2 regions of the Burkholderia sp. FERM BP-3421 genome follow, and region 2 is predicted to be linked to the other one. Evidence: predicted binding sites of a transcription regulator. Region 2 holds the regulator's gene; the other holds the start of a gene.
What was found. The regulator FNR, encoded in region 2, switches genes on or off when oxygen is low (the NO sensors DNR and NnrR bind a similar motif). The targets are predictions, from matches to a motif close to TTGATNNNNATCAA.

Region 1: the regulator FNR is predicted to act here: its motif matches at 13,377-13,390, upstream of Bsp3421_RS11785 (universal stress protein).

What each region holds. Positions count from the first base shown of each region.
Region 1 covers NZ_CP117781.1:1,987,467-2,002,693, reverse strand. Annotated here, with positions in the region: gene Bsp3421_RS11840 (GGDEF domain-containing protein) at 1-145, shown strand, start outside; gene Bsp3421_RS11835 (cation:proton antiporter domain-containing protein) at 886-2,610, shown strand; gene Bsp3421_RS11830 (SDR family oxidoreductase) at 2,650-3,420, opposite strand; gene Bsp3421_RS11825 (arabinose ABC transporter substrate-binding protein) at 3,443-4,441, opposite strand; gene Bsp3421_RS11820 (peptidoglycan D,D-transpeptidase FtsI family protein) at 4,600-6,393, opposite strand; gene Bsp3421_RS11815 (methyl-accepting chemotaxis protein) at 6,827-8,377, opposite strand; gene Bsp3421_RS11810 (hypothetical protein) at 8,569-8,706, opposite strand; gene Bsp3421_RS11805 (nucleotidyltransferase family protein) at 8,810-9,412, opposite strand; gene Bsp3421_RS11800 (cysteine hydrolase family protein) at 9,552-10,145, shown strand; gene Bsp3421_RS11795 (response regulator) at 10,454-11,101, opposite strand; gene Bsp3421_RS11790 (PAS domain S-box protein) at 11,098-13,191, opposite strand; gene Bsp3421_RS11785 (universal stress protein) at 13,466-13,933, shown strand; partial or broken gene Bsp3421_RS34010 (YadA-like family protein) at 14,076-15,227, opposite strand, start outside.
Region 2 covers NZ_CP117781.1:198,169-213,395, forward strand. Annotated here, with positions in the region: gene folE (GTP cyclohydrolase I FolE) at 1-548, shown strand, start outside; gene Bsp3421_RS04060 (SDR family oxidoreductase) at 549-1,352, shown strand; gene epsC (serine O-acetyltransferase EpsC) at 1,469-2,392, opposite strand; gene Bsp3421_RS04070 (HlyU family transcriptional regulator) at 2,500-2,736, opposite strand; gene Bsp3421_RS04075 (DUF3005 domain-containing protein) at 3,018-3,410, shown strand; gene Bsp3421_RS04080 (short chain dehydrogenase) at 3,536-4,138, shown strand; gene Bsp3421_RS04085 (SMP-30/gluconolactonase/LRE family protein) at 4,153-5,091, opposite strand; gene Bsp3421_RS04090 (universal stress protein) at 5,295-5,762, shown strand; gene fnr (fumarate/nitrate reduction transcriptional regulator Fnr) at 5,899-6,648, shown strand; gene Bsp3421_RS04100 (LysR family transcriptional regulator ArgP) at 6,682-7,575, opposite strand; gene Bsp3421_RS04105 (LysE/ArgO family amino acid transporter) at 7,683-8,300, shown strand; gene Bsp3421_RS04110 (c-type cytochrome) at 8,461-8,868, opposite strand; gene Bsp3421_RS04115 (molybdopterin-dependent oxidoreductase) at 8,883-10,127, opposite strand; gene Bsp3421_RS04120 (malate dehydrogenase) at 10,170-11,168, opposite strand; gene Bsp3421_RS04125 (TDT family transporter) at 11,261-12,406, opposite strand; gene Bsp3421_RS04130 (LysR family transcriptional regulator) at 12,524-13,417, shown strand; gene Bsp3421_RS04135 (hypothetical protein) at 13,687-14,712, opposite strand; gene Bsp3421_RS04140 (hypothetical protein) at 14,763-15,227, opposite strand, start outside.

The DNA of each region.
Region 1 (15,227 bases), 1.2 Mb from region 2:
GGTGACGGTGTCGATCGGCGTGTCGGTGCGCACGATCGAGGAGCCGGTCGACGCGGCGGGCGCGGTTGCGCGGCTGCTGGACGCGGCGGATGCCGCGATGTATCGCGCGAAGCGCAACGGGCGCGACCGGGTCGAATTCGCCTAGCCGGCGCGGCGGGCTGCGCCGCGACGGGGCGGCCGACCCGGGGCGGCGCGCGACGGGCTTGACCGGGCGAGGGCGGTGAGCGCCGGCCCGAAACCGGAAGCCCGAAACCGGAAGCCCGAAACCGGAAGCCCGAAACCGGAAGCCCGAAACCGGAAGCCCGAAACCGGAAGCCCGAAACCGGAAGCCCGAAACCGGAAGCCCGAAACCGGAAGCCCGAAACCGGAAGCCCGAAACCGGAAGCCCGAAACCGGAAGCCCGAAACCGGAAGCCCGAAACCGGAAGCCCGAAACCGGAAGCCCGAAACCGGAAGCCCGAAACCGGAAGCCCGAAACCGGAAGCCCGAAACCGGAAGCCCGAAACCGGAAGCCCGAAACCGGAAGCCCGAAACCGGAAGCCCGAAACCGGAAGCCCGAAACCGGAAGCCCGAAACCGGAAGCCCGAAACCGGCGGCCCGAAACCGGCGGCCCGAAGCCCGAAGCCCGAAGCCCGAAGCCCGAAGCCCGAAGCCCGAAGCCCGAAGCCCGAAGCCCGAAGCCCGAAGCCCGAAGCCCGAAGCCCGAAGCCCGAAGCCCGAAGCCCGAAGCCCGAAGCCCGAAGCCCGAAGCAGGGTCGGATCGTTCGCCGCACGCCGTCATCGGCCCGCCGCGGCCCCGTGATATTTTGATTCGCGCGCCCATTTGCCGCGCTGATCCCTTATCCTTGTCGGCTTACTAAAATATTACGTTCAAAATGGAGCGCGGATGCCTCATGACGTCAGCCTGATTGCGTTGCTCGCGACCGGTTTCGGTCTCGCGATGATCTTCGGTTACCTTGCCTCGCTCTTGAAGATGCCGCCGCTCGTCGGCTATCTGCTGGCGGGCATCGTGATCGGGCCGGGCACGCCCGGCTTCGTCGGCGATCTCGCGCTCGCGCAGCAGCTGGCTGAAATCGGCGTGATGTTGCTGATGTTCGGCGTCGGGCTGCATTTCTCGCTGGGCGACCTGCTCGCGGTGCGCAAGATCGCCCTGCCGGGCGCGATCTTCCAGATCGGCGTCGCGGCCGCGCTCGGCTGCGGGCTCGCGCTACTGTGGGGCTGGAATATCGGCGGCGCGCTGGTGTTCGGGCTGTCGCTGTCGGTCGCGAGCACGGTGGTGCTGCTGCGGGCGCTGGAGGGTCGCGGGCTCGTCGAATCGGTGAACGGGCGGATCGCGGTCGGCTGGCTGGTCGTCGAGGATCTCGTGATGGTGCTCGTGCTCGTGCTGCTGCCGCCGCTCGCCGGCCTGCTCGGCGGCGCGACGCCCGACGCCGCGCACGGCGGCGCCCCGGGCGGCAGCCTGTGGGGCACGCTCGGCACCACGCTGCTGAAGGTCGGCGCATTCATCGCGCTGATGCTGGTGGTCGGCAAGCGGGTGTTCCCGCGCATCCTGTGGCTGGTCGCGCGCACCGGCTCGCGCGAGCTGTTCACGCTGTGCATGATCGCGGCGGCCGTCGGCGTCGCGTTCGGCGCGGCGAAGCTGTTCGACGTGTCGTTCGCGCTCGGCGCGTTCTTCGCCGGCATGATGATGCGCGAATCCGAGTTCAGCCGCCGCGCCGCCGACGAAACCCTGCCGCTGCGCGACGCCTTCTCGGTGCTGTTCTTCATCTCGGTCGGGATGCTGTTCGACCCGGGCATCCTCATCAACGAGCCGCTGCACGTGATCGAGGTCGCGGCGATCGTCGTGATCGGCAAGACCCTGGCCGCCGTCGCGCTCGTGCTCGCGTTCCGCTATCCGCTCAACACCGCGCTGACGGTCGGCGCGGGCCTCGCGCAGATCGGCGAGTTCTCGTTCATCCTCGCGAGCCTGGGGCGCGGCCTCGGCCTGCTGTCGGCCGAAGGGCAGAACCTGATTCTCGCGGTCGCGCTGATCTCGATCGCCCTGAATCCGCTGCTGTTCGCGATGATCGAGCCCGCGGCCGCCTGGATCCGCCGGCATTCGGCGTTCGCGCGACGCCTCGAGTCGCGCGACGATCCGCTCGCCGCGCTGCCGATGTCGACGCCGCAGACGCATCTGACCGGGCAGGTCGTGATCGTCGGCTATGGGCGGGTCGGCACCCGGATCGGGCAGGCGCTCGACGAGCGCGGCATCGCGTACGTTGTGGTCGAGCAGAACCGCGAGCGGGTCGAGAAGCTGCGCGAGGAGGGCGTCGCGGCCGTGTCGGGCGATGCGATCGAGCCGATCGTGCTGGTGCAGGCGCACATCGCGCGCGCCGGGATGTTGGTGGTCACGCTGCCCGACGTGTTCGACGTCCGGCAGATCGTCGAGATCTCGCGCACGCTCAATCCGACCATCGAGATCGCGCTGTGCACCAACAGCGACGACGAGGCGTCGCTGCTCGTCAACGAAGGAATGGGCACGGTCTTCATCGGCGAGACCGAGCTGGCGCGCGGCATGACCGACCACGTGCTGTCGCGCATGACGCCGCACGTGCCCAAGCCCGCGCATTGACGCGACGCGCGGGCCGGCGCGCCCGCCGCGCGCGGCCTCTCAGTCGAACGATTCCAGCGTCAGTTCCTGCGCCATCACCCGGTTGCCGGCGAGCAGCCCGCCGTCCACCGGCAGCGCGACGCCCGTGATCACGCGGGCGGCCGGCGAAGACAGGAACAGCGCGGCCTGCGCGACGTCGTCCGGCGTCGCGAAATCATCGAGCGGATACCACTTCCTCAATTCGTCGAACACGCGCGGGTTCTGCTTCACGCGCGCCTCCCACGCGGGCGTCCTGACCGTGCCCGGACACACGATGTTCGCGCGCACGCCGCGGCGGCCGTATTCGATCGCAAGCGACTTCGTGTAGCTGACGAGGCCGGCCTTCGCGGCGCTGTAGGCCGGGTGGCCGAGCGCGTTCATGCCGTTGACCGAGCCGATCACCGTGATCGCGCCGCGACCGAGCGCGAGCATGCCGGGCAGCACCGCCTCCACGCTCACGTAGGTCGCGGTCAGGTTCGCGTCGAGGTCGGCGCGCCACGACGCGATCGTGGTGTTGCGCAGGGTCGTCGACGCGGCGGTGCCCGCGTTGGCGACCAGCACGTCGACCGCCGGATGCGCGGCGAGCGCCGCCTTCAGCCGGGCGGGATCCGTGAGGTCGTCGATGATCGGATGGACGTCGCCGGGGCCGAGCGCGTCGAGGAACGCGCGCAGAGCGGCCGCGTCGCGATCGAGCGCGAGCACGCGGCCGCCGGCGGCGGCGAAGCAACGGGTCAGCGCCTGGCCGATGCCGCCGGCGGCGCCCGTGATCAAGGTGGTGCGGGGAGTCGTCATGTCGGTTCCTTGCCTCGCGCGCTCAAAGGCCCAGCGACGCGCGCGCCTGTTTTTCGTTGTCGCGCGTGATCAGCGTGCCCGAGGTCAGCACGACGGGCGGCGGCGCCTGGTTCTTCGTGATCCACTCGTACATGTTGACCGACGTGTCGTAGCCGTGTTGGCGCGGATTCAGCAGGATCGACCCGTAGAAGCCCGTCGGCTTCGGCTTGGCGAATTCGTTCATCGCGACCTGGCTGCCGTTGATGCCGACCGCGACCATGCTGTCCGCGCCGATCCCGCGGCCCTCGGCCGCGCGCACCGCGCCGACCGTGGTGTCGTCGTTCGAGCCGAACGCGACCCAGTGCTTGAAGTTCTGGTGCTTGGTCAGCGCGATGTTCGCCGCGTTGAACGCGCCTTCGGTGTCGGCCGTCATTTCGGGGGCGTCGATCACGTTCGCGGCCGGGAAGCCGGCGGCCTTCAACGCGTCGACCGCGCCCGTGGTGCGCTCGCGCGCGGTCGGCAGCTGGTCGTAGGCGAGCCGGATGATGCCGACCTCGGCGGGATTCCAGCCGCGCCGCCGGGTCTCGGCGGCGATCGCCTGACCGACCTGCTGGCCGATCTTGTACGCCGAGATGCCCATGTGCGGCACGTTGGCGAGGGGCGCGCCCTTGCCGTCGACGAGCTGGTCGTCGACCGACATCAGCTTCATGTCGTAACGCTTCGCCTTCGCGACGATGCCCGGCCCGAGCTTCACGTCGGGCGCGCAGATGATCACGCCCTGCGCTTTCTGCGCGGCGAGGCTGTCGAGCGCGGTGGAGACTTTCTCGCCGCTCGGCGCGGCGATCTTGACCAGCGTGAAATGCTTGTCCTTGGCGGCCTGCTCGGCGAAGCGCCATTCGTCCTGGAACCAGGGGTCGTCGGGCTGCTTCACGATGAAGCCGATCTTGACGGGGGCGGCGTCCGCCCGTGCGACGACGGGGGCCGACAGGCATGCGCCGGCGGCGATGCCGGCCAGCACCCGCTTGGTCCAGTGAAATCCCATGATGTCTCTCTCCTGAGCGCCTGATCTTGGAAGGACCGCGCGGGCGGTCGCACGGACGTCGCGCGGGGGCGTCCGTGGTGCGGGAGATTGTAGGAGGGAGGCGGCTCGCCGCTCAAATATTGCGCGGCGATCCTAAAGAATGGGATGGGCGGGGCGGCTCAGGTTTTCGGCTTGGCGGCCGGCTTGGCGGCCGGCTTGGCGGCCGCGGCGGCCTTGGTCGGGCCGGGCGGCGCGTCGGGCGGCACGCCGAGCAGCTGCAGCGCGCCGCTCGTGACGCCGGAGAACACCGGGCCCGCGACCGTGCCGCCATAGTAGCTGCGGCCGGCCGGCTCGTCGATCATGACGGCGACGATCAGGCGCGGGTTGCTCATCGGCGCCATGCCGGCGAACAGCGCGCGGTACTTGCCCTTCGCATACGAGGCGCCGACCTGCTTGCGCGCGGTGCCGGTCTTGCCGCCGATCCGGTAGCCGTCGACGCGCGCGGCGCGCCCGGTGCCGCCTTCGCCCGCCGCCATTTCCAGCATCGAGCGGATCGCGGCGGCGGTGGCGGGCGAGGTCACGCGGTGGCCGCGCTGCGCCTCGAGCGCGTGGACGTCGGTGTTGTTCCGGAGCAGCGAGACCGGGTGGATCGTGCCGTCGCCCGCGTACGCGGTGTAGACCTGCGCGATCTGCAGCAGCGACATCGACAGCCCGTAGCCGTACGCCATCGTCGCCTGCTCGATCGGCCGCCAGCGCTTGTAGGGACGCAGGCGGCCCGAGGCGACGCCCGGGAAGGTCAGTTCCGGCGCGCGGCCGATGCCGTATTCCTGGTACTTGTTCCAGATGGTCTCGGCGGGCAGGTTCAGCGCGAGCTTGGCGAGCGCGACGTTGCTCGACTTCTGCAGCGCCTGCGCGACCGTGAGCGAGCCGTGGTTCGAGGTGTCGTGGATGACCGCGGGGCCGATCTTGTAGCTGCCGGGCGCGGTGTTGATGAGGGTCTGCGGGCTGACCTTGCCTGCGTCGATCGACAGCGCGATGACCACCGGCTTGATCGTCGAGCCGGGCTCGAAGGTGTCGATCACCGCGCGGTTGCGCAACTGCTGGCCGGTCAGGCGGGCGCGGTCGTTGGGATCGAAGGTCGGGTAGTTCGCGAGCGCGAGGATCTCGCCGTTCTGCGCGTCGAGCACGACGACGCTGCCCGCTTGCGCGTTGTTCGCGAGGATCGCCGACTTCAGCTGCGCGTAGGCGAGCTGCTGGATCCGCCGGTCGATCGTCAGCTCGATGGTGGCGCCGTGTTGGGCGGGCACGAGCGGGCGGGTGTCGGATACGATCCGGCCGAGCCGGTCGCGGATCACCTCGCGCTGCCCGGCGGTGCCGGACAGGCGGTCGTTGGTGGCCAGCTCGACGCCTTCCTGGCCGTGATCCTCGACGTTCGTGAAGCCGACCACGTGCGCGGCCGATTCGCCTTCCGGGTAGAAGCGCTTGGAATCCGCGACCTGGGTGAGGCCTTCGAGACCGAGCTTGTCGATCCGGGCGGCGGTCTCGGGATCGATCTGGCGCTTGAGCAGCACGAAGCTGCGCTCGTTGTTCAGGCGGCGCTTGAGCTCGGGGAGCGGCATGTCGAGCAGCTTCGCGAGCGCGGGGTACGCGGCTTCGTCGACCTGCTTCGGATTCGCCCAGATTTCGTAGGTGGACAGGCTGACGGCGAGCATCGCGCCGTTGCGGTCGACGATGCGGCCGCGCATCGCATCGAGCTCGATGGTGCGCTGGTAGCGTTTCTGGCCCTGGCCGGCATAGAAGTCCTGATTGGCGATCTGGACCCAGAAGGCGCGCGCGATCAGCGCGCCGAAGGCGAGAAACACGAGGATCACGACGAACTTCGAGCGCCACATCGGCAGGCTCGCCGACAACATCGGGTTCTTCGCGACGGCGAGGTACGGCTCGGAGGCTTTCGACTTCTTCTTCAGGGTCATGGACGGGCGGGTGGACGGCAAACGCGCCCCGGTGGAGGACGCTTCTAGGGGGTGATTGTAATAAATGCGTAATCGCGATGTGTGGAAGTCGCGCGATTTCGGTTAAAACACTGTCAAATCGTGGTGGAGTGCAGACAAATTCGGGACGGAGAGGCGGGAGGCGGAGAGGCGGAGAGGCGGAGAGGCGGAGAGGCGGAGAGGCGGAGAGGCGGAGAGGCGGAGAGGCGGAGAGGCGGAGAGGCGGAGAGGCGGAGAGGCGGAGAGGCGGAGAGGCGGAGAGGCGGAGAGGCGGTGAGGCGGAGAGGCGGTGAGGCGGTGAGGCGGTGAGGCGGTGAGGCGGTGAGGCGGTGAGGCGGTGAGGCGGTGAGGCGGTGAGGCGGTGAGGCGGTGAGGCGGTGAGGCGGGCGGCCCGATGGCCGCCCGCGCGGGTCCGTCAGGCCGGCAGCGCGAATCGCGTGACCGCCGAGCGCAGCGCGTCGGCCTGGTCGCGCAGGGAATGCGCGGCCGCGGCCGCCTGCTCGACGAGCGCCGCGTTCTGCTGCGTGACCTGATCCATCTCGCCGACCGCGCGGTTCACCTGCTCGATGCCCGCGCTCTGTTCGCGCGACGCGTGGCTGATCTCCTCGAGGATCTCGTTCACGCGCCGCACCGACTGCACGATTTCCCCCATCGTCGCGCCTGCATGGCTGACCAGCGATGCGCCATGCCCGACCGTCTGGTTCGACGATTCGATCAGGATCTTGATCTCCTTCGCCGCGGTCGCGGAACGCTGCGCGAGCGTGCGCACTTCGCCCGCCACCACCGCGAAGCCGCGTCCCTGTTCGCCCGCGCGCGCCGCTTCCACCGCCGCGTTCAGCGCGAGAATGTTGGTCTGGAACGCGATGCCGTCGATCACGCCGATGATGTCGCTGATCTTGGTCGAGCTGTCGGTGATCGCGGTCATCGTGCGCACCACGTCGTCCACCACCGCGTTGCCGCGCTGCGCGATCTGCGCCGCCTGGTCGGCCAGCTCGGCGGCCTGTGCGGCGCTGTCGGCGTTCTGCCGCACGTTGGAGGTCATTTCATCCATGCTCGACGCGGTCTGCACGAGCGCTGCCGCCTGCTCCTCGGTCCGCTGCGACAGGTCGGTGTTGCCGGCCGCGATTTCGTTCGCGCCGACATGGATGTTGTCGGTGCCGAGCCGCACGCGCGACACCATGTCGACGAGGCTCGCCTGCATCGCGTGCAGCGCATGGAGCAGGCTCGCGCCGTTCTCGTGGCGCACGTCGACGTGCGCGGTCAGGTCGCCCTGCGCGATGCGCCGCGCGGTGCTGACGGCGTCCTCGAGATCGCCGCCGAGGCTGCGGCGCACGCTGCGCAGCACCAGCGCCATCAGGCCCGTCGCGATCAGGCCGAGCACGAGCGTCATCGCGAACCAGCGGCCGATGCTGGCGAGCACCGCCGCGCGCACGTCGTTCATGTACATGCCGGTCACGAGGTACCAGTCCCACGGCGCGAAGCGCTGGACCACGCTGGTCTTCTCGACCGGCGTGTCGTTGCCGGGCTTCGGCCACAGGTACTCGACGTAGCCCAAGGCGCCCTGATTGCCCGCCTTGACGATCTCGACGAACAGGTGCTTGCCCGCCGGGTCGGTCATGCCCGACACATCCTTGCCGGTCAGCTCGGTTTTGATCGGATGCATCACGATCACGGGTTTCGAATCGTTGATCGAGATGTAGCCGTCGCCGCCGTAGCGCATCGCGGCGATCGCGACGAGCGCCTCGCGCTTCGCGTCGGCTTCCGACAGCGCGCCTTGCTGCGACAGCTTGTAGTAGTGGTCGGTGACGTGATAGGCCTGATTGATCAGCGCGGCCAGCTGGTCGCGGCGGTCCGAGATCATCGATGCACGGTTTTGCCATGCGCCCAATGCTCCGATCAATAACAAGCCCAACCACAGAACGACGATCATCGACGCGAGCTTTTGATTCAGAGTCAGGTTGCGCATGGTGGTCCGCAAGGAGTCGAGTGGCCCGCACCGATGGTGCGAATGGGGATCACTGTTTGTCGGCCGGGCGCGCGGCCGGGCGCAGACAGGGAATTCCCTAGGCGACGAACGGGCATGATGGTGCCACGCCGTGCGGAAACGGCGGGCAGCCGGGGCGTCGCGTTGACCGGACCCGTGGCGTGCTTGCGGGACTACACAGGGTCCTTGCTGGGGGGGCCTTCGGGCGGTTCCTGCGGACGTTCGTGATGGCCGGGCGCGAGCGGATCGTCTTCCGGATCGCGGGTGGGATCGGCGGGTGGGTCGGGCAGCGGCGTGGTGTGGTCGGACATCGGCGTCTCCGAGGTCGCGGGGCGCCGTCGCACGGCGACGGCCATCCTTTCCGTTATAGCCAATCGGCGGACGCTTTGCCGGGCGATCGTGCGTCGGCGCGAATCAAGCGGGCGAGGCGGGCGGCGCGAGGTCGGCGGGGGTGTCGACGTCGCGCAGCACGCCGGGGTCGTCGAAGTCGAGCAGCGTGACGGGGTGCGTCGTGAGCAGCGTGCGCGCGCCCGCGTCGCCGTCGAGCGCGACGAGCGCCTCGTAATGGTGCGCGGCGAAGCCGACCGGATGGCCGCGCTGGCCGCGATAGGCGGGCGCCACGATCGAGGCCGCGCCGCTGTCGAGCGTGCGGGCGAGCGTCTCGATCGTGGCGGGCGCGATCCACGGCATGTCCGCGAGCGCGACGATCCAGCCATCGGCGTCGGCGCTCGCGCGCACGGCGGCGGCGAGGCTCGCGCCCATGCCGCGCTCGGCGTCCGCGGTATAGAGCACCTGGCAGCCCGCCTCGTTGAGCAGCAGCGCGAGCCGTTCGGCGCCGGGGCGCACGATCGCGATCACGTCGGCGACGGCGGTCGCGAGCCGGCGCGCGGCGGCGACGGCGACCGGCGTGCCGTCGGCGAGCGGAGCGAGGAGCTTGCTGTGCACACCGCTCGGATCGAAGCGGGTGCCGAGGCCCGCGGCCAGGAGGACGCCGGTAGCGAGTGAGGCATGAGTCATGGCGGCGTCGGCGGGGGAAATGTGCTGCGATTGTGCAGGGCGGCGCGCATGATCGCAAGTACGGTGTATTCCGGAGAACGAACGCTACAATCGCGGCATCCCGATCCGACCACACGCGACCCATTCGCGACATGCCGACATGAACCAGCCCGCGCGCCTCGATGCGAATGCCGCCTTGTTGTTGATCGATCTCCAGCAGGGCATTCATCACCCGAAGCTGGGGCGGCGCAACCAGCCCGATGCGGAGGAGCGGATCGGCGAATTGCTCGCCTGCTGGCGGCGGACGGCGCGGCCCGTCGTGCACGTGCGCCATGTGTCGCGCGATCCGGACTCGGTGTTCTGGCCGGGGCAGCCCGGCGCGCTGTTCCAGGCGGCGTTCATGCCGCGGGCGTCGGAACAGGTGGTCGAGAAGCAGGTGCCGGATGCCTTTGTCGCGACGGGGCTCGAGCGCCGGCTGCGCGAGCGCGGCATCGCGCAGCTCGTGATCGCGGGGGTGATCACGAACAACTCGGTGGAATCGACCGCGCGCTCGGCAGGCAACCTCGGTTTCGAGACCGTGGTCGCCTCGGATGGCGCGTTCACGTTCGACCGGTGCGATCTGGCGGGCAGGCTGTGGCGCGCGGAGGAGATCCACGCGTTGTCGCTTAGCAATCTTGCAATGGATTACGCGCGCATCATGACGACGGCGGAAATCGTGGGGCTGGCGGAAGAGGCGCGGCGGGGCGAGGGGTGACGTGCGACCGCGCGCCTGTCCGGGGGGCATGCGGCTTTCGGCAATGCGCGGAACCTGGGGCGCGGCGCGCCTTCCCTCGGGTTTCGCGTGACGAATGCGTTGCCGGGCGGTGCGCGGCGCGCCCGGTGAACGGGCTCGGATCGGCGCATCGGCGCGCGCGAAAGGGGCAGCAGCAGGTACGCCGCGCGCGAAGCGGACCACGCCATCAGCGGGCGATACGGTAGGGAGACGCGGAGATCACTCTAGGGCCGCGGCCGGCGCCTCACATCATGGGAGCGATCGCGCGTGAAGCGGCCGCGCGGCGCCCCTCAACCCTCATCCACGTCATCGACCAGCTTGTGCCGCAACGCATAGCGCACGAGCGCCGCTTCATGCGGCATCTGCATCTTCTCCAGGATCCGCGTCTTGTAGGTGCTGACGGTCTTCGCGCTCACGCACAGCTCCTGCGCGATTTCCGACAGCGTCTGCCCGACCGCGATGCGGCGGAACACGTCGAATTCGCGGTCGGACAGCCGGTGGTGCGGCAGCGTGTCGGCGGGCTCGTTGAGGCTCTGCGCGAAGCGCTCGGCCATCGCGAGGCTGACGTACACCCCGCCCGACGCCACCTTCGTGACCGCGCCGACTAGCTCGGCGCTCGCGCTTTCCTTGGTCAGGTAGCCCGACGCGCCGGCGCGGAACGCGCGCACCGCGTATTGCTGCTCGGCATGCATGGTGAGCACGAGGATCCGCAGCGCGGGCTTCTCGTCCTTGATCTGCTTGATCAGCTCGACGCCGTTGCGGCCGGGCATCGACAGGTCGAGCACCAGCACGTCGGCCGGCGTCGAACGCACGAGCGCGATGGTGGTGGTGCTGTCGAACGCCTCGCCCGCGACGTTGAAGCCGGTGGCGCTGCGCAGAATATGGCGCAGACCGTCGCGCACGAGCGCGTGATCGTCTGCGAGTAGGACCTGGATCATGAAGGCGACGTTTCCTGTTGGATCGATTGCAGCGGGAACGTGACCGTGATCGAGAAGCCGCGGTCGCGGCCGGTATCGATCGTCACCATGCCGCCCAGCATGTGCGCGCGTTCGCGGATGCCGATCAGGCCGAACGACTTGTCCAGGCGGCGCGGCGCGGCGTCGGCGTCCGGCGCGCCGCGGCCGTTGTCGGCGATGCGCAGCGTGCAGTTGCCCTCGTCGATCGTCAGCGCGAGCGCCACCTCCGTCGCGTCCGCGTGACGCGCGACATTGGTGAGCGCCTCCTGGACGATCCGGAACAGGGTGGTCGCGCCGTTGCTGTTGAATGCCGTATCGCCGGGCTCGATGTCGCGTTCGACCTCGATGCCGTAGCGGTTCGTGAAATCCTGCGCGAGCCATTCGATCGCGGGCACGAGCCCGAGGTCGTCGAGCATCACCGGGCGCAGATCCGCCGCGATGCGCCGCACCGACGCCACCGTCGAGTCGATCAGCCGATGCATGCCGCGCAACTGCTCGGGCACGGCGGGCGTGGCGCCCGGCGCCGGGTGGGCGAGCGCGTGCTCGAGCGCGGACAGGTCCATCTTCAGCGCGGTCAGCTGCTGGCCGAGATCGTCGTGCAGCTCGCGCGCGATGCGGGTCTTTTCTTCCTCGCGCACGTTCTGCAGGTTCGCCGACAGCTCGCGCTGCTCCTCGCGCGACTGGCGCAGCGCATCCTCGCCGCGCAGCCGCGCGGTGATGTCGCGCAGCATCACGGTGTACAGCTTGCCGTTGCCTTCGCGGATCTGCGAGATCGACGCCTCGATCGGAAATTCCTCGCCGCTCGCGCGCTGGCCGAACAGCACGCGCTGCCGGCCCATCTGTCGCTCCGATACGCCGGTCACGCCGAACTGCTCGACGTGCTTCGCGTGCGCGCCCCGGAAGCGCTCGGGAATGAAGCGCGACAGCGGCGCGCCGATCGCTTCCATCGCCGATACGCCGAACACGCGTTCGGCCATCGGATTGAAGATCACGACGGTCTGTGCTTCGTCGATCGTGATGATCGCTTCCATCGACGAGCGGATGATGCCCATCATCCGGGCTTCGTTGAGCGAGCCCGGCGCGTCGACGACGACGGTCGCGCGGCGACGCACGATCTGATAGAGCGCGGCGGCCAGCACGGCCGAACCGGCGAGGCCGCCCGCGACCAGCGCGGTCCACAGGTCGGCCGCGCCCGCCGTGCCCGCGCGGATGTCGGCGGTGTAGGCGAGCGTGAGCGTGTCGCCGCCGAAGCGCAGGACGTCGGTCTGGCGCCACTGCCGGCCGGGCATCGCGATATCGTCGGTGCCGGCGTCGGCCGCGAACAGCGGCGTGAGGTCGCCGGCGCGCGAGGCGCTGATGCCGATGCCGCGCTCGTCGGCGCTCGCCTGCTCGAATACGCGGCGCACGTTCAGCGAGGCGAACACGAAGCCTTCGAGCGCCGCGCGGCGCACCTCGCGCGACACCGGCACGCTGTCCGGCCGGTAGACCGGCAGGAACAGCGTCAGCGCGGCCGGATGGCCGTCGCTCGCGTCGCGGACCGCGAGCGCCACCTGGCCGGTGTCGGCCGCGCGCCAGAGCGCGCCGGCGTCGCGCGCGCCCATGTCGGCGGGCAGCTCGACGGTGGGCGGCGCGAAGCGGGTGACGCTGATCGGCAGCGTGCTGGGCGGGCCGCCCGCCGCCGTCGCGCCGGGCCGCGCGGCGGCGAAGCCGAGCGCGCGCACCGGCGTGCGGTTGCCGTCGAGATCGAGCGTCGAGACGTAGGTGTTCCAGGCGTCCTGGCCGGGTGCGCGGACGAGCGAGAGCGCGCCGCGCGCGCCGTCCAGCGCGGCCGCTCCCGCGCTCAGCTCGCGGCGCAGGGCTTCGGTCAGGTGCGTGGCGCGCCGCTCGAAGCGGGCATGCGCGGCGGCTTGCCAGCGCGCTTCGACGAAGCCGGCCACGCCGAGCGAGGCCGCCGCGCCGAGCGCGAACGCGACGAGTGTGATCGACGCGGGACGGGCGTGCAGCCACGAAACACGCGCGGCGTCCGTGGTGCTCGCGTCGCCGTGTCGGGAAGAGGTTCCGCTAGCGGTCATGAATCTCTACGATGACGGAACCCGGCGCCGGTGGTCCGGCGTCTGTCGCGGCGCGCGAGCCGGGGTCCCGTCCTGAATGGACAATGTGAAATTGTGCGCGTTTTACTTGTTTTTTGCCAATCGGAACCAGACCCGCGTCTTGCGCGGGGGCGTGCGTATCGATGCCGCACGTGTGTTCCGGAGGCTTGATGCGGGTCAAGCAGGCCGGGCGGGCGGCGCGCGAGACTGCTGGTGGAACGCGTTTCACGCGGTTTTTCCGAATCGGGAGAGGCTTATGTACAAACGGATCTTCGTGGCGGTCGACGGCAGCCACAGTGCGCAGGTTGCGCTTGATGAAGCGATCAGGATCGCCGTTGCCGGCGATGGAATGATTACCGCGGCGTGCGTCGTCGAGCATCGGTCGCAGCTGGTCGATGTCGAATCCGGCTTCGCCGAGGCCGGAGACGATCGGGATCGGGCCGTCGAGGTCGCGACGGCGGCGCTCGAAGCGGCGCGCGCGCAGTTCGAACGCCATCGGGTGAAGGGGTCGGTGCGCGCGCTCGATGCCTACGGCGAGGACGTGGCGACCGTGCTGATGCGGACCGCGGGCGAATTCGACGCGGACCTGATCGTGATGGGCACGCGTGGGCGTCATGGCCTGCGGCGACTGCTGCTCGGCAGCGTCGCCGAATCGTTGTTGCGGCTCGCCGATCGTCCGGTGTTGCTGCTGCGCGATGGGCCGGAGCCCGCGCGACGGGCATAAAAAACGCCCGGAGGCCGGGCGTGAAGGCACGAGAACTGCCAGGCGCGCCGTGCGGCGCGCCTGCTCTCGTTGTCAGTCTAGAAAGCGTGCGTCGCGCCGCATTGATCCAGATCAATGTTGCGCGCGACGGCGCAGTGCGATCTCACCACTCGTAGCCGACCTGCGCGCGCACGCCCGTGTCGCCGCTCGACGTCGCCGCGACGCCGCCATTCACGAGCCAGCGGCCGTTTTCCGAGCGGTGCGTGACGCTGACGGCGACCGCCTTGCCGCTCTTGTAGCTGCCGACGCCGACCTCGGCCACCGTGCGGCCCGGGGCCGACGGCGTGAGGTTCGGCATCACGAGCGCGGCGGCGATACCCGAGTAAGCGTTTTTCGCGACATCGTTGATGGCGCGGTTGGTGTCGTTGAAGCGCTGGTCGGTGTAGTTGTTCGCCTGGCTCACGCCGGATGCGACCGAGCCGTTCAACTGGTTCAGGTTCACCGCATCGGTGCCCTGCGTGCCGGGCGCGACGTTGGTGATCTGGCGCTGCTGCTCCGCGCTGCCGACCGACACAACGTTGTTGCGGCCGCCGTCATTCGAGTTCGAGCCGATCGCGACCGAGTTCGAGCCGGCGGTGACGGTCGGACGATCCGTGCCGTCGCCCTTCGAGTCGGCGGCGATGCCCGAGTTGCTCGTGACCGACGTCGACAGGTTCGAAATCTGGTTGTTGATGTTCGTCACGCTCGTGGACAGCGAATTCACCGTGTTGTTGGTGGTCGACAGGCTGGTGGACAGCGAGCTGATGCCGGTCGAGGTGGAGGTCGACAGCGATGTCACGTTGCTGTTGGTGGTCGACAGGCCGGTGGACAGCGAGCTGATGCTGGTCGAGGTCGAGGTCGACAGCGACGCGACGTTGCTGTTGGTGGTCGACAGACCGGTGGACAGCGACGCGACATTGCTGTTGGTCGTGTTCAGGCTTGTCGACAGCGAGGCGACATGGCTGTTGGTCGCGAACAGCTGGCTGCCGTTGACGGCATCCGTGCTGTCGGCGCTCACACGGCCGGCGGCGACGTTGGTGACCTGGCGCTCCTGGCCGGGCGCGCCGACACTGAAGGTGCCGATCGGGTTCGCGCCGGCGTAGCCGCCGAAGGTCACGCCGCCGACGCTCGACGACGAGACGCCGACTGCGGCCGAAGTCGTCGCGCCGTTGCCGATCGCCACCGAGTTGGCGAGGTTCGCCTTCGCGTTCGGGCCGATCGCGACGCTGTTTTCACCGGTGGCTTCGCTGTCCGCCTCAGTCGAGTTCGCGTGGAA
Region 2 (15,227 bases):
TGCGCTGGGCCGGCGACGATCCCGCACGTGAAGGACTGCTCGATACGCCGGCGCGCGTCGTGCGCGCCTACGAGGAATTCTTCGCGGGCTACGCGCTCGAGCCGCGCGACATCCTCGCGCGCACCTTCAGCGAGGTCGACGGCTACGACGAAATGATCGTGCTGAAGGACATCCGCTTCGAGAGCTACTGCGAGCACCACATGGTGCCGATCATCGGGCGCGCGCACGTCGCCTACCTGCCGAATCACCGCGTGGTCGGCATCTCGAAGCTCGCGCGGCTCGTCGATGCGTTCGCGAAGCGCCTGCAGATCCAGGAAAAGATGACCGTGCAGATCGCCGACACGCTGTTCGACGTGCTGCAGCCGAAGGGCGTCGGCGTGATCCTCGAAGCGGCGCACCAGTGCATCTCGACGCGCGGCATCCACAAGCCCGGCGTCGAGATGGTCACGTCGCGGATGCTCGGCACGTTCCGCACCGATCCGGCCACGCGCCGCGAGTTCCTGTCGATTGTGTCCAACCCCTCGGCCGTCAACCTGACGAATACGTAAATGTCGTCCCGCACTATCCCGACGGGCGCGCCCGTCGTCCTCGTCACCGGCGCCGCGCGACGCGCCGGCCTCGCATTCGCGCGCCGCTTCGGCGCGCGCGGCTACCGCGTCGCGCTGCACTACGATCGTTCGGAACAGGCCGCGCGCCAAGCCGTCGACGCGCTCGGCGCGCAAGGCATCGAGGCCGTCGCGCTGCAGGCGGACCTCGCCCGGGCGGACGCGGTCACGGCGCTCGTCGATGCGGTCTATACGCGCTTCGGGCGGCTCGACGTGCTGGTCAACAACGCGTCGGTGTTCTGGCAGGATCATTTCCCGAGCTTCGACCTCGCGGCGCTCGACGCCGCGTGGGCGGTCAACTGCCGCGCGCCGCTCCTGCTCACGCGCGCCTACCATGCGCGCGCGCAGGCGGCGGGCACGCAGGGCGTGGTGATCAACGTGGTCGACCAGAAGATCAAGGAGAACTTCCACCGCGACCACTTCAGCTACACGGTCGCGAAGGCGGCGCTCGGCAACCTGACGCAGATGCTCGCGCTGTCGGCGGCGCCGGTGCTGCGCGTGAACGCGGTGTTTCCGGGCCTGATGCTGCCGAGCGACGACCAGACCCAGGCCGATTTCGAGCATGCGAGCCGCGCCGCGACGCCGCTCGGGCGGATTGCCGGGCCCGACGATGTCGGCGATGCGATCCTGCTGCTGACGGAGCCCGCGTACAACGGCGTCGATTTCGTGGTCGATGCGGGCCAGAACCTGATCCGCGTCGACCAGGACGTGCTCTACAAGCATCGCTCGCCGGGCGGCCGGCGCTAGCCGGCGCGCCGCGCGGCATGCGCGGATCTTGCACCGCGACATGACAAGGCGGCCGGCGCGCGGCATCCCCGCCGCGCGCCGGCCGCCTCTCGGCGGGCCCGGCCCGCCCCTTCGATTCAGCCCTTGTCGACCGGGCCGCCGCCCTCGCGGATCTTGCCCTGCGCGACGTTGCTGCCCGGCGGCACGCTGTGCGTGAGCCACACGTTGCCGCCGATCACCGAGCCGCGCCCGATCGTCACGCGGCCGAGGATCGTCGCGCCCGCATAGATCACCACGTCGTCCTCGACGATCGGATGCCGCGCATTGCCCTTCACGAGCGCGCCGTCGCCGTCGGCCGGGAAGCTCTTCGCGCCGAGCGTGACCGCCTGGTAGACGCGCACCCGCTCGCCGATGATCGCCGTCTCGCCGATCACCACGCCGGTGCCGTGGTCGATGAAGAAGCTCGGGCCGATCCGCGCGCCCGGGTGGATGTCGATGCCGGTCGCCGAGTGCGCGATTTCATTGATGAAACGCGCGAGGAGCGGCACGCCGAGCAGATGCAGCGCATGTGCGAGCCGGTGATGCATCATCGCGAACACGCCCGGATAGCACAGCAGGATCTCGGTGACGTGCTGCGCGGCCGGATCGCCCGCGTAGGCGGCCTGGATGTCGCTCACGAGCAGCGCGCGGATGTCGGGCAGCTGCGTGCCGAATTCGCGCGCGATCTCGAACGCGCGCGTCTCCAGCTCGGCGCCCGGCGTATCCGCATGCTCGGGCAGGAACGGCAGCGCGCGGCGGATCTGCTCGGACAGGATGCGCAGGGTGCTTTCAAGCGTATGGCCGACGTAAAAATCGACGCTTTCGTCCGTCAGGTCCGGCGCGCCGTAGTGCGTCGGGAACAGCGAGGCGCGCAGGCCGTTGACGATCTTGCAGATCGCATCGCGCGACGGCAGCTCGCGGATGCCGAGCGGGTGACGCGTGCGGTGCAGGGTCTCGCGCGATTCGCGCAATGCGGCCACGATCTGATCGAGGCCCCAGTTTCGAACAGCTGATTTCGGCATAGACAGGAACATACGGCCACACACGACGCACGGCCGCGGAAAAAAAGTGACGGGTCCGCAAGATTACCGCGTTTTTTCCGCGCGAGCGACGGTCGCGATTCGTCGTGCTAGATCGTGATGCTGCTCGCGTCGATCCATCGCACCGCCCAATCGCGCGCGTGGGCGATCGCGGCGTCTTCGTTGCTGAAGTGCAGGTCGGATGGAAAAAAACGATTGGCGACCAGCTCGCCGTCGCTCGATCGGGAGATCACCACATAAGGCTGGAACGAGCCGTCGCCGGCGCGCGCCGGCGTGCAGTTGAGCAGATAACCGCGATGCGTGAATGCCGTAGTCGTCATGTGCATGAGTCCGCCCACCTCTAGTCCCTTCACTTCTTCTTCACTACCCGTCCGTCAGGGGTGCTGCGGCGCCCGATGCGGGCCGGGACGCACGCCCGGCACGGGTTCGTGCGGCCTCGCTGGAAAGGAATCATACTCTGTAGAAATCGGGGCTTCTGGTTGAAATAAATCCTCCCGAACCCGAAGGTCCCGGCGCGGCCGCGGCGGCCGCCCGCTCGCCTTTTCCCGTGGTCCCCGGAACGGGTCTTGCTGTGATCCGGGCTGCTCCCGCCGCCAGGAAGAACACCATGTCCGCGCCCCTGCCGCATCCGCGCAGCGTCGAACTGGACAACGACGCCACCCACGACAGCACCGTCGACACCGACGGCAAGCAGCGCGACGCCGCGCGCCTCGCGAACGGCACGCTGCCGCCCGACCAGATCGCCACCAGCAACGCCTCGCTCGACAACGCCATGCCCGAAACGCCCGACGGCTTCGCCGGCTACGACAGCCGGATCGGCGGCAATCATCCGCAATGCGCGCCGCGCGCCGGCTACATGGTGATCGACAAAGGCTTCGCGGCCGAACCGCGCGGCCGCTTCGATCCCGACGCGTGGGTCCGGCCCCGCGGGCGCGCGCACTGCCCGGTCCGGCCCGTGCGCGCCGAACGCGTGTTCGAGTTCGCGCCGATCCCGCGCTGACGCCGGCGCGCCCCCTTGCGGGGCGATTCGAAACCCTGGGTTTCGACACCTGATCATGCGGGCGGCTTGTTCGCGCGCCGCTGCATCGCGACAATCGGCGGTCATTCTCCGTTTCGGAATCCAGCATGAAGATCCTGATCGTCGGCGCCTCCGGCACGCTGGGCAGCGCCATCGTCAACGAACTGAAACCCCGCCACGAGATCGTCGCGGCCGGCCGCTCGCACGGCGACGTGCGGGTCGACCTCAAGGACATCGACAGCGTGCAGCGCATGTACCACGCGGTCGGACCGGTCGACGCCGTGATCGCCGCGACCGGCTCGGTGCACTTCGGCCCGCTCGGCGAGACCGCCAGCGCGCAGTTCGCGGTCGGGCTCGCGGACAAGCTGCTCGGCCAGGTCAACCTGGTGCTCGCCGGCCAGCACCTGCTGAACGCGGGCGGTTCGTTCACGCTGACGAGCGGCGTCATCGGCGATGCGCCGTTCCGGGGCGGCTCGAACGCGGCCGCCGTCAACGGCGCGCTCGCGGGCTTCGTGCGCAACGCCGCGGTCGAGCTGCCGCGCGGACTGCGAATCAACCTGGTGAGCCCGACCGTGTTCGAGGAATCGCTCGATGCGTACGGCGCGCTGTTCCGCGGCCACGAGGCGATTCCGGTCGGCCGCGCCGCGCTCGCGTACAGCCGCAGCGCGGAAGGCGCGGAAACGGGCCGGCTGTTCCGCGTCGGGTACTGACGCGCGGCGCGGCGTCAGCCGCCCGCCAGCCCCTGCGTGTTCACATAGAGCGCGTACAGGCCGTGGCTCGCCGCCATGAACAGACGATTGCGATGACGGCCGCCGAAGCAGACATTCGCGCAGCGCTCCGGCAGCGCGATATGGCCGAGCGCCGCGCCGTCGGGCGCGAACACGCGCACCCCGTCGAGTTCGTCGCTGCCCATGCCCCAGCCGCACCACAGATTGCCGTGCACGTCGACGCGAAAGCCGTCCGGCGTGCCCGCGCCGGCGTCGATCAGGCCGCGCCCGTCGCGCACCGCGCGGCCGTCGTCCGTCACCGCGTAAGCGCGGATCGTGCGCGGCCGCGCGCGCGACTCGACCACGTACAAGGTGGTCTCGTCCGGCGAGAACGCGAGCCCGTTCGGGCCGCGCGCATCGTCGAGCACCATCGTGACCGCGCCGTCGCGCGGATCGATCCGGTAGACCCGCTCAGGCATCTCGGCAGCCTGGCGCTCGCCTTCATAGAAACTCTCGATGCCGAACGATGGATCCGTGAACCAGATCGATCCGTCGGATTTGACGACCACGTCGTTCGGCGAATTGAAGCGTCGGCCCTCGAAGCGATCCGCCAGCACGGTCACCGTGCCGTCGTACTCGGTGCGCGTCACGCGCCGCGTCAGGTGCTCGCAGGTCACGAGGCGGCCCATCCGGTCGCGCGTGTTGCCGTTCGCGTTGTCCGACGGCTGCCGGAACACGCTCACCGCGCCGCTCGGCTCGTCCCAGCGCAGAATCCGGTTGTTCGGGATGTCGCTCCACAGCAGGAAACGCCCATCGCCGAACCACACCGGCCCCTCGGACCAGCGCGCGCCCTGGTACAGGCATTCGACCGAGGCGGCCGCGTGGCGCAGCGCCTCGAAACGCGGATCGAGGATCCGGATGGCCGGATCGGGATAGCGGCGGCTGGGTTCGTTCATCGCACTCACTCCGTGGCAAGGGGCCGGCGCGGGTAGGTCGCGCGCCGATCGCCCGTCATGGTAGCAAGCCCGCCCGCCGATCGCCGCGCCCTTGATCTGGCTCGCTGCGCGCGCGGCCGCAATCAGTTACCCTGCCCGGGAACCGCCCACCTACCCGGCCGGCGCGGTCGCCGGCACCTTGTCCATCCCATCACGGAGACATCATGTACAAGCGCATCCTGGTTGCAGTCGACGGCAGCGACACCGCGCGGCACGCGTTCGAGGCGGCGCTCGCGCTCGCCAAGTCCGCGGGCGCCGAGCTGCAGCCGCACTACATCGTCGAAAACGCCTCGATCTACTACAACGTGCCGGGCTACGACCCGTCCGTGCTGCGCACCCAGCTGATCGCGCAAGGCCGCGATCTCGCGGAGACGTTCACCGCGCAGATGCGCGCGGCCGGCGTGAAGGGCGAGATGAAGGTCGACGAGGCGACGTCGCTCGCGGACGTATCCTCGCTGATCCTCGACGCCGTGAAGGCATTCGAGGCCGACCTGCTCGTGCTCGGCACGCATGGCCGCCGCGGCTTCAAGCGGCTCGTGCTCGGCAGCGTCGCCGAGCAATGCGTGCGGCAGGCCGCGCTGCCCGTCCTGCTGATTCCGTCGGCCGCGCATCCGGACGCTCAGGAAAGCTGAACAAGCGTTCGCGCCGCGCGTCCCTGACGCGCGGCAAGCAAGCCGGGCATCGCATCGCGGCGTTTTGTCGCTGAACGGCCCCGGCTTGCGGTGGGACAATGGTTTCGTCGAATTCAAGCCCGAGTCCACCACCATCATGCTCACGCCCCTCGCCGCCCGCTCCCCCGTTTCCATCCATGCCGCCGGCAGCTGGGCGCCGCGGCAGGCCACGCACTGCTCGACCTGCTCGATGCGGCATCTGTGCATGCCGCAGGGCCTCGCGCCCGATGCGCTGACGCGCCTCGAAGCGGTGATCTGCGCGGCGCGCCCGGTGCGGCGCGGCGAAGCGCTGTTCCGCGAGGGCGATGCATTCGACAATCTCTACGCGGTGCGCTCCGGTTCGCTGAAGACGGTCGCGACGCGCCATGACGGCCGCGAGCAGGTCACCGGCCTGCATCTCGCCGGCGAGGCGCTCGGCCTCGACGGCATCTGCGAAGACGCGCATCCGCGCACCGCCGTCGCGCTCGAGGACAGCTCCGTCTGCGTGATCCCGTACAGCGCGCTCAAGTCGCTCTGCTCGGAGGCCGGCACGATGCAGCTGCGCATGCACAAGCTGATGAGCGAACAGATCGTGCGCGAGACCTCGCAGACGATGCTGCTCGGCTCGCTGAACGCGGAGGAGCGCGTCGCGGCCTTCCTGCTCGACATCTCGTCGCGCTACCTGAAGCGCGGCTACTCCGCGACCGAGTTCAACCTGCGCATGACGCGCGAGGATATCGGCAGCTACCTCGGCATGACACTCGAAACGGTCAGCCGCACGCTGTCGAAGTTCCAGAAGCGCGGCCTGATCGAGATGCAGGGGCGCATGGTGCGGATCGTCGATTTCGAGGGCCTGCATCACCTGTGATGCGCGCCGCGCGGCACGCCCGCCGCGCCCCCGTCAATCGAGAAACTGCGCGGCGCGCGCCTTGAGCGCCGCGCCGAAATCGTCGAGCCAGCCGATCGACAGGCGCCAGCTCTGCCAGTACAGCTCGATGTCGACCGTGCGCCCGGCCGACAGGTCGACCAGTTCCCCCGCCGCAAATTGCCGCTCGGTCATGCGATCCGGGCACATGCCCCAGCCCAGGCCCGTCTCGCAGGCGCGCAGATAACCCGCCACGTGCGGAATCCAGTGCCGGGGCGGATCCAGTTCCGCGCGCGTCACGCGCCGCATGAAACGCCTCTGCAAACCGTCCTTCGGATTGAACATCACGCACGGCGCGCGTTGCAGCGCATCGCGCGTCACGCCGTCGGCGAAATAGCGCGCGTGAAACGCGGGCGAACAGACCGCGCGATAGCGGATCCGGCCGAGCCGGGTCGAGCGGCAGCCCTGGATCGGCTCCGCCTGCGCGGTCACCGCGCCCTGCACGCTGCCGTCGCGAATCCGCTCCGCCGTGTAGTCCTGGTCGTCGATCACGAGATCGAGCAGCGTGCCGCTCTCCGTGCAGAACGGCCCCATCGCGTCGATGAACCAGGTCGCGACGCTGTCGTCGTTGACCGCGACCCGCAAGCTCGGCCAGCGGCCGGCGAGCGCGCCGGGCAACGCCGGCATGCGGCCGGACAACTCGGCCTCCAGCATCTGCACCCGTTCCGTGTGACGGCACAGCAGCGCGCCCGAAGGCGTCGCGACGCAGGGTTGGCCTCGCTTCACGAGCACGCTGCCCACGCGCTCCTCGAGCAGCTTCACGCGCTGCGACACCGCGGACGGCGATACATTCAGCTCCCTCGCCGCCCGTTCGAACGAACCCTGGCGGATCACGGCGGCCAGCGCATCGAGCAAGGCATAGTCCAGCATTAGATTTCCTTAATCAGCATTAGGCAATTTAGCTTCTCTTATTCTGCCGGAAAACGCAGACTAGGCGCCTGAGTGTCGTTTTCCCCGTCTTCTTCCCCCGGAACATCATGAACTGGATCGCCTTTTCCCACGGCGCGGCGCTGTGCGGCTCGCTCATCGTCACCATCGGCGCGCAGAACGCCTTCGTGCTGCGGCAGGGCATCATGCGTGCGCACGTCGGCAAGATCGTGCTGCTGTGCGCGCTGTCGGACATGATCCTGATCGGCGCGGGCGTCGGCGGCGCGGCGGTGCTGGTCGAGCGTTACCCGACCTTCATCCATGCGGTGCTGTACGTCGGCCTCGCCTATCTCGCGTGGTTCGGCCTCAATGCATTGCGCCGCGCGCTGCGGCCGAATCACGCGACGCTCGACATGAACGGCGCACCCCAGGCCGCGCCGCAAGGCGCGCTGCCGGTGGTCATGATGACGCTCGCGTTCACCTGGCTCAATCCGCACGTGTATCTCGACACCTTCCTGCTGATCGGCACGGCCGGCGCGCGCGAACCGGAAGGCGCGCGGCTCGCGTTCGCGATCGGCGCGATGGCGGTCAGCCTGGTCTGGTTCACCGGGCTCGGCTATGGCGCGCGGCTGCTCGCGCCGCTGTTCCGCCGCGCCGGCGCGTGGCGCGTGCTCGACGGCGCGATCGGCGGCATGGTGCTGTTCCTCGCGGCCGTGCAGCTGCGGTGAGGAGCACATGCGCGCGGCCGTGCGCCGCGTCGCCGCGAGGCAGTGGATCGGCGCAGCATGCACAGAACCGCGCGCGCGACTGAGCCGCATTGCACGCGACATGCCGCGTTCGCTCCGCAACTGATCGCGCGCCACCCGTCCGCACCGCCCATCGCTCACGTCAATGCGCCGGCTCGGCCCGAGCCGCCCCTTCCGCGCGGCCGTTGATCCGATACAGGTACTGCGCGAGCGTATCGACCTGCTCGGCCGGCAGCGGCGCACCGTAGGCCACCCGCATCTTGTTGTTGATCGCCGTCCATTCCCGCAGCGTCAGCGGCGGCTGGCGCATCACCATGCCGGCCGAATGACAGATCAGGCATTGCCCGTTGGCGATCTCCGCGCCGGGCCCGGGCGGAAACACCTCACGGCTCACCGGCAGGCTCACATCCACGACCGAGAACGCCACGGCGCGCGCAGGCTCGCGCCGCGCGCCGACACGCCCGTCCGGCAGCCACGCGCGGAACGCGACCACGCCCGCCACGCCCGCCACGCCCACGATCAGCAGCCAACACAGTGCTCGATGCTTCATGCCGGTCTCCCCGATCAGATCACGTGCAGCGCAACGGATTCGACACCGTTGCGCATGAAACCCGAACCGTTCCAGTTCGATTGCAGCGGCTGCGCGACGCCCGCCGTATTGGTCGCCCGCACCATCAGCACGAGCGGCCCCGCCGCGGGCGGCGTGAGCGCGAGCCGCCAGCGACGGAAGCTGTACCGCCCGTAGTCGCGGTCGAGCGATGCATCGAGCCAGGTCCGCCCGCCGTCGGGCGACACCCGCACGCCCGCGACACCGCAGTCGCCCCCGAACGCGATGCCGCGCACCTCGGCCGACGCGCCGCGCGCGAGCCGCGCACCATCGGGCGGATTCGTGATGAACGAGCGCGGCACCATCCGGTTGATCGGGACCATCCGCACGCCGGTCTGCCCGGGCCGGACGTTCGCGCCCGGCGTATCGGGAATCAGGTAGGCGCGCGCGGTCCAGTAGTTGTCGTCGGGCCGGTCCAGCACCTCGATGTCGCTCAGCATCTTGACCCAGTAGGTCGCATACCAGCCGGGCACCACGAGCCGCAACGGAAAACCGTTCAGCAGCGGCAGCGGTTCGCCGTTCATCAGGTACGCGATGACGGCCTCGCCGTCCAGCGCATGCTCGATCGCGAGCGACTTCTTGAACGCCGGCGTGTCCGGCATGATCGGCGTCTCCAGGCCGTTCATCCGCACCCGCAGCGCGCCCGCGCGCACTCCGGCCCGTTCGAGCACGTCCTTGAGGCGCACGCCCGTCCAGCGCGCGTTGCCCATCGCGCCATGCGCCCACTGCGCGCCCGGCACGCGCGGCGCGTAGTAGCCGCGCGAATTGCCCGAGCACTGGTTGACCGCCGCCACCTCGACCGGCTCGAAGTCGCGCACGAGCGTGTCGAGCGTCAGCGTGAGCGGCCGCTCGACATGCCCGTGCACGACCAGCCGGAACGCCGCCGGGTCGATCCGGGTCGGGATGTTGGCCATGTGCCAGCGCACGTAGAACGCGTCGTTCGGCGTGAACAGGTGCCGGTCGAACACCTCGAACGGCGTCTCCAGCAGCGGCGGACGCGTGCGCTGCAGGATCAGCGCGCCCTTCTGCGGGAAGTCCGCGGCGACCGCGCGGCGGCCGTTGCCGAACGGCAGCTCGACCATGCGCTCGACCGCGCCCCACGCATCGGCGCCCGCCGCGCCGGCGAGGCCGAGCCCGAGGGCGCGGGTCAGGAATCCACGCCGGCCGGCATGGGAGAACAACGGAGAACGACGCTTCGGCATCACGGCTCCTGGTGGTTGTTCATGCAACGATCCGGCCGATCGTCACGCGCTCGCGAACAAGCGCGACACGACCTCCGCTTCTTCCTGCAATTCTCGCACCGAGCGCGCGATGCACGCGCGCGCGAACGCATCGAGTGCGAGGTCCGCCACACGGCGATAGCCGCCGCCCTCGCAGATCACCGGCACGCCGAACATGAGCCCGGGCGGCACGCCATGACTGCCGTCGGACGGTATGCTCATCGACACCCAGCGCCCATCGCTGCCGTGCAGCCAGTCGCGCATCTGATCGAGCGCCGCGTTCGCGGCCGAGGCCGCCGACGATGCGCCGCGCGCCTCGATCACCGCCGTGCCGCGCGCGGCGACGCGCGGGATGAAGTGTTCGCGATACCAGCGCTCGTCGTCGATCAGGTCTTTCACGAACGCATCGCCGATGCGCGCGTAACGATAGTCGGCGAACATCGTCGGCGAATGATTGCCCCAGACGATCAGATGCTCGATCGCGTCGACCGGCGCGTCGCACCGCCGCGCGAGCATCGACGCCGCGCGGTTGTGGTCGAGCCGGATCATCGCGCTGATCGCGTCGTCCGGCAGATCGGGCGCGCAGCGGCGCACGATCGCCGCATTCGTGTTCGCCGGATTGCCGACCACCAGCACCTTCGCGTCGCGCCGCGCGACCGCGTTCAGCGCCTCGCCCTGCGCGCGGAAGATCGCCGCGTTCGCGTCGAGCAGGTCGCGCCGCTCCATGCCGCGCCCTCTCGGCTTCGCGCCGATCAGGAACGCGCAATCCGCGGCGCGGAACGCGGCGCGTGGATCGCTCGTCGCTTCCATGTGACGCAGCAGCGGGAACGCGCAGTCTTCCAGCTCCATCATGACGCCCTGCAGCGCCGCGCTTGCCTGCGGCAGGTCGAGCAGTTGCAGGACGACCGGCTGCCCGGGACCGTAGAGATCGCCGCGCGCGATCCGGAACAACAGCGAATAGGCGATCTGCCCGGCCGCGCCCGTGACGGCGACGTGTTTCGCGGGAACCTGAGGTGCATGCATCTTGAACTCCTGGGTCGGTGAGCCGGGCGCGCGACGCGATCGCGGCCGGGCGGTAGGAAACGGTGGGGAGCGGATGAAGGCGCGCGGCCGGTTCACGCCTGCGCGGCGGCGGGGGCATTCAGGCACGGCGCCTGGAACAGTCGCCCTTGCAGCACGCCGCGCAGCGTCCGGGTGGCGACGAGGCTCCAGAAGCCGAACAGCAGCGCGGCGAACACGGTGCCGAGCACGGCGAACGCGGTCAGCCCGGTGGCCCGATACAGGCCGAGCGTGGCGGCCGTATAGACGCCGAGCGGGAACGTGAAGCCCCACCAGCCGAGGTTGAACGACATGCCCTCCTTGCGGTAGCGCAGCGTGAACAGCGCGGCGATCGCGAACCACCAGACGCCCGCGCTCCAGAGCAGCAGCGCGCAGACGAGCCCGAGCGAATCCGCGAGCGCGCCGAGCGGGGCGAACGCGCTGCCCTGGAACACGACGGGCGCGACCTTGCCGAGCGCGAGGATGCCCAGCGCGCCGGTGCCGATCGGGCCGAGCGTGAGCCAGCTCGACGGCGCGAGATCGCGATGCGGCAGCTTGTGGACGACGAGACGGAAGAACACGAGGGTCAGCACCGCGAACGCCAGCGACAGAGAAATCGCCCACATCGCATAGCTGACGCCGACCACGCCGCGCGCGAAGGCGGCCGGCAGGTGCGGCGCGATCACGGCGCCGCTCGACGCCGCCACTTCCGGCGCGACGAGCGGCAGCAGCAGCACCGCGCTCACGCGCTCGAACGCATGGCTCTGGGCCGTGAACATCAGGTACGGCACGAGCACCGCCACGGCGACGGCGAGCGCCGCATCGAGGCACCACAGCGCGGCCGCGACGTCGTAGGCCACCGGGCCGACGCGCGGCGCGGCGAACAGCACGCAGCCGTTGATGATCGGCACGAGGCCCATCGGGATCGCGCCGAGGAACATCGACTGCAACGGGTGATGCAGCATCGGCCGGATCGTCTCCGGGTGGCGCAGCACACGGGCGAGCAGCATCGCCGTACATAGCGCGTACAGCACGACGTTGACGGACCACAACGTCGCGGCCAGCGCCTGCTGGCCCGTAAAGTGGAACGGCAACGCGACCAGCACGAGCGACACGATGCCGTTGCCCATCGTCATCGCGAACCAGTTGGGGGTGAACTGCCTGATCTTGTCGCTCAGCGACTGGGCGGGCGCGCAGGGCGCACTTGATACGGGATCGAACATCGCGGCCTCCATCGGCTATCGGCTATCCATGGAGGACACGATAGCGTTGGGCTTGACATATGAAAAATACATAAACAACATACGATCCATACTTTTCTTATATGGATCGTTCGTGCCATGAACTTCACGCACCTCGCTGCCTTCCTTGCCGTGGTCGAGGCGGGCAGCGTCACCGGCGCGTCGGCGCGCCTGCATGTCAGCCAGCCGGCGCTCACGCGCGAGATCCGCGAACTGGAGGAACGCCTCGGCGTCACGCTGTTCGACCGGCGGCCGCGCGGCATGAGCCCCACGGAAGCAGGCCGCCTGCTCGCGCACTACGCGGCGCGGATCTTCTCGCTGTCAGATGAGGCCGAGGCGATGCTCGATGAATTCTCGGGGCTGGTGCGCGGCCACCTGAAGCTCGCGGCAAGCCGGACCATCGGCAGCTATCTGCTGCCGGCCGCGCTCGATGCGTTCTGCCGGCAGTATCCCGGGATCACGGTCGACGTCGAGGAGATGAACACGGAGCACGTCGAGGCCGCACTGCTGACCTACGACCGCCAGCTCGGCTTCGTCGAGGGGCCGTTCGACGCCGAGGCGTTCGATTCGACCCGGCTCGGCCGCGACACGCTGATGCCGGTCGCGGCCCCCGCCCATCCGCTCGCGCGCAAGCGCAGGATCACTGTCGACGAACTCGCCCGCCATGATGTGCTGTCGCGTGAGCCGGGCTCGGGTACGCGCAACGCGGTCGAGGCCGCGTTCGCGCGGCATGGGCTCACGTTCTCGCCGCGTCTGTCGGTGGGCAGCGCGGAGGCGATGAATCGCCTGCTGGTGCGCGGCGGCGCATTTGCGTGGGTGTCGCGGCTCACGGTCGAGCGGGAACTGCAGACGGGCGCGCTCGTACCGCTGCCGGTCGCGGACCTGACGATCGAGCGTGACCTCACGGTCATCTGGCGGCGTGACAGCGCGCTCACACCGGGCGCGCGGATTTTTCGCGATCTGCTTGTCGCTGAGCAGGCGGCGGGGGCTTGAGTACGCGCGTCATGGGTAAAAGGTTGGACTAGATCAAACAGGCAGCGTCAGATTGGCTGGCTCAGTTCGGCCATCATGCGACATTCGACAGAGAGCGCAAGATTGTCAACAATGTCTCGCGGTCTGGCGATCATTTCCCGAAAAATCTTGTGCGTGACCGAGTTGAACCAAGGATGCACCTCAGATGTATTCGACTTACACGACTCGCCGCACGAATGCTGCGAGAGAGAGCTTGCCCACCAGCGCCCTCCCTTTTCTGAGTGAAGCGATCAATTAATCTCGCTGAGACGTCGGGAAGTCGTCGACAATTGATTTTGCAGTGCCTTACGTAAGGAGTCGTCGATTTGCATCTTCAGTACCCGCTGCACATCGTCTGCTCGCTGATGTAGTTCAGCAGCCGTTGTACCAGCTCCTGTTTTTCGATATGTCTTTTCCGCACCCTCCTTATCTAGCGCAGAAAGAACATCATTCTCGTGAAAGAAGCAGGGGCTTTTTGTTCCTTTGTAAAGAAGTTTAGGATCTGTTGTCGCGTAGACCATGATCGAAGCGGGATCGTCCTTTGACCAATCGAATGCGCTACGGTCTGCGATCAGTTGGCGTACGTTAGTATCCACCATCTGTTTATTCCATCCGTAGGTTTTCTTATAAAAAGCATAAACAACCGGCCAGTTATATTCTTTATCGCATCCACTTGCCGGACTTTGATGCTGGTGGTGAAAGCCGAGCGCATGGCCAAACTCATGCAGAACTATACCTGAAAACCGCGGCTCTGCGGGAGGCGCTTTGTCGAAGCCCTGAAAATTCATGGACGTTAGATGTTGTTTCGTCAATTGATTGCTTATGCTGTCAGTTCCAATGTAAGACCAATATCCAGGCTCATCGAAGCCGATTCTTATCTCACTTGTGTCATTGTCCGCGCAGTCATGACCGTTCGGCGGACCATATTCCATCGTTAAATCTATCTGCAATTCAAACCATTTTTGTGCTGCTTGTAGAATTCTCGATCGAATGACATCGTTTCCCCCCTGAAAACAGATATGTAAGACCTGTCCGGGTGGCCATCTGTTTGGCAGAACGACCACATAAAATAGGTTTGGCGGTAGATTTGCTTTGCGAATCGAAGTGCTGGAATATGATCGGTCGGCGGGCATGTAATTGAGTCGCGCAGGTGACCACTTATAGTTTTCTCCGTCGCCGTGGGTCTCTAGGTCGTGCGCGCGTGAATTTGTGAGAAGCGAGAGCGCGAAAATGAAAATTGACGAAATGGCAAATTGTTTCCACGTTAATTTTTTCATGTGATCCTCGTCTTATAAAATACGCTTTCATTTTTGTGATTGAGGTATGCTTATTGGCACGCGGCTTTAATCGCCGTCAACGTATTTGTCAAATCGTCTCCAGTTTTCCCTGCGAGACTATTGGTTGCTATCACTTGCTGACAAACTGCCAGTTTTGACTTCGCCATAGTGAGATTTGTTTGATCGGTGCTGGCTGTGGCCTTATTTGATGTCGCAGTTCCTATTTGACTAAAAAGATTTCCAATCGCGGAAAAATAGCCTGATATTATATCGGCCGGCAATTGGGTCAGCCCAATCAGTTCACCATCTGTATTTTGATCAATCGAGGTGATTATCCCATCTGTAAGGCCGATGTTGGTTTGGTTGTTTGCAAAGAACGACTTGCTAACCGGATAAAACAGTGTGGGCGACTGATCGGGGGAAAATGCAAGATAGTCACTTTTTGTGTTGCTTTGTGAATCTGTGATTGATATCCGATAAGGAATTAACTGTCGATAGAATATGCCGGTCTGATC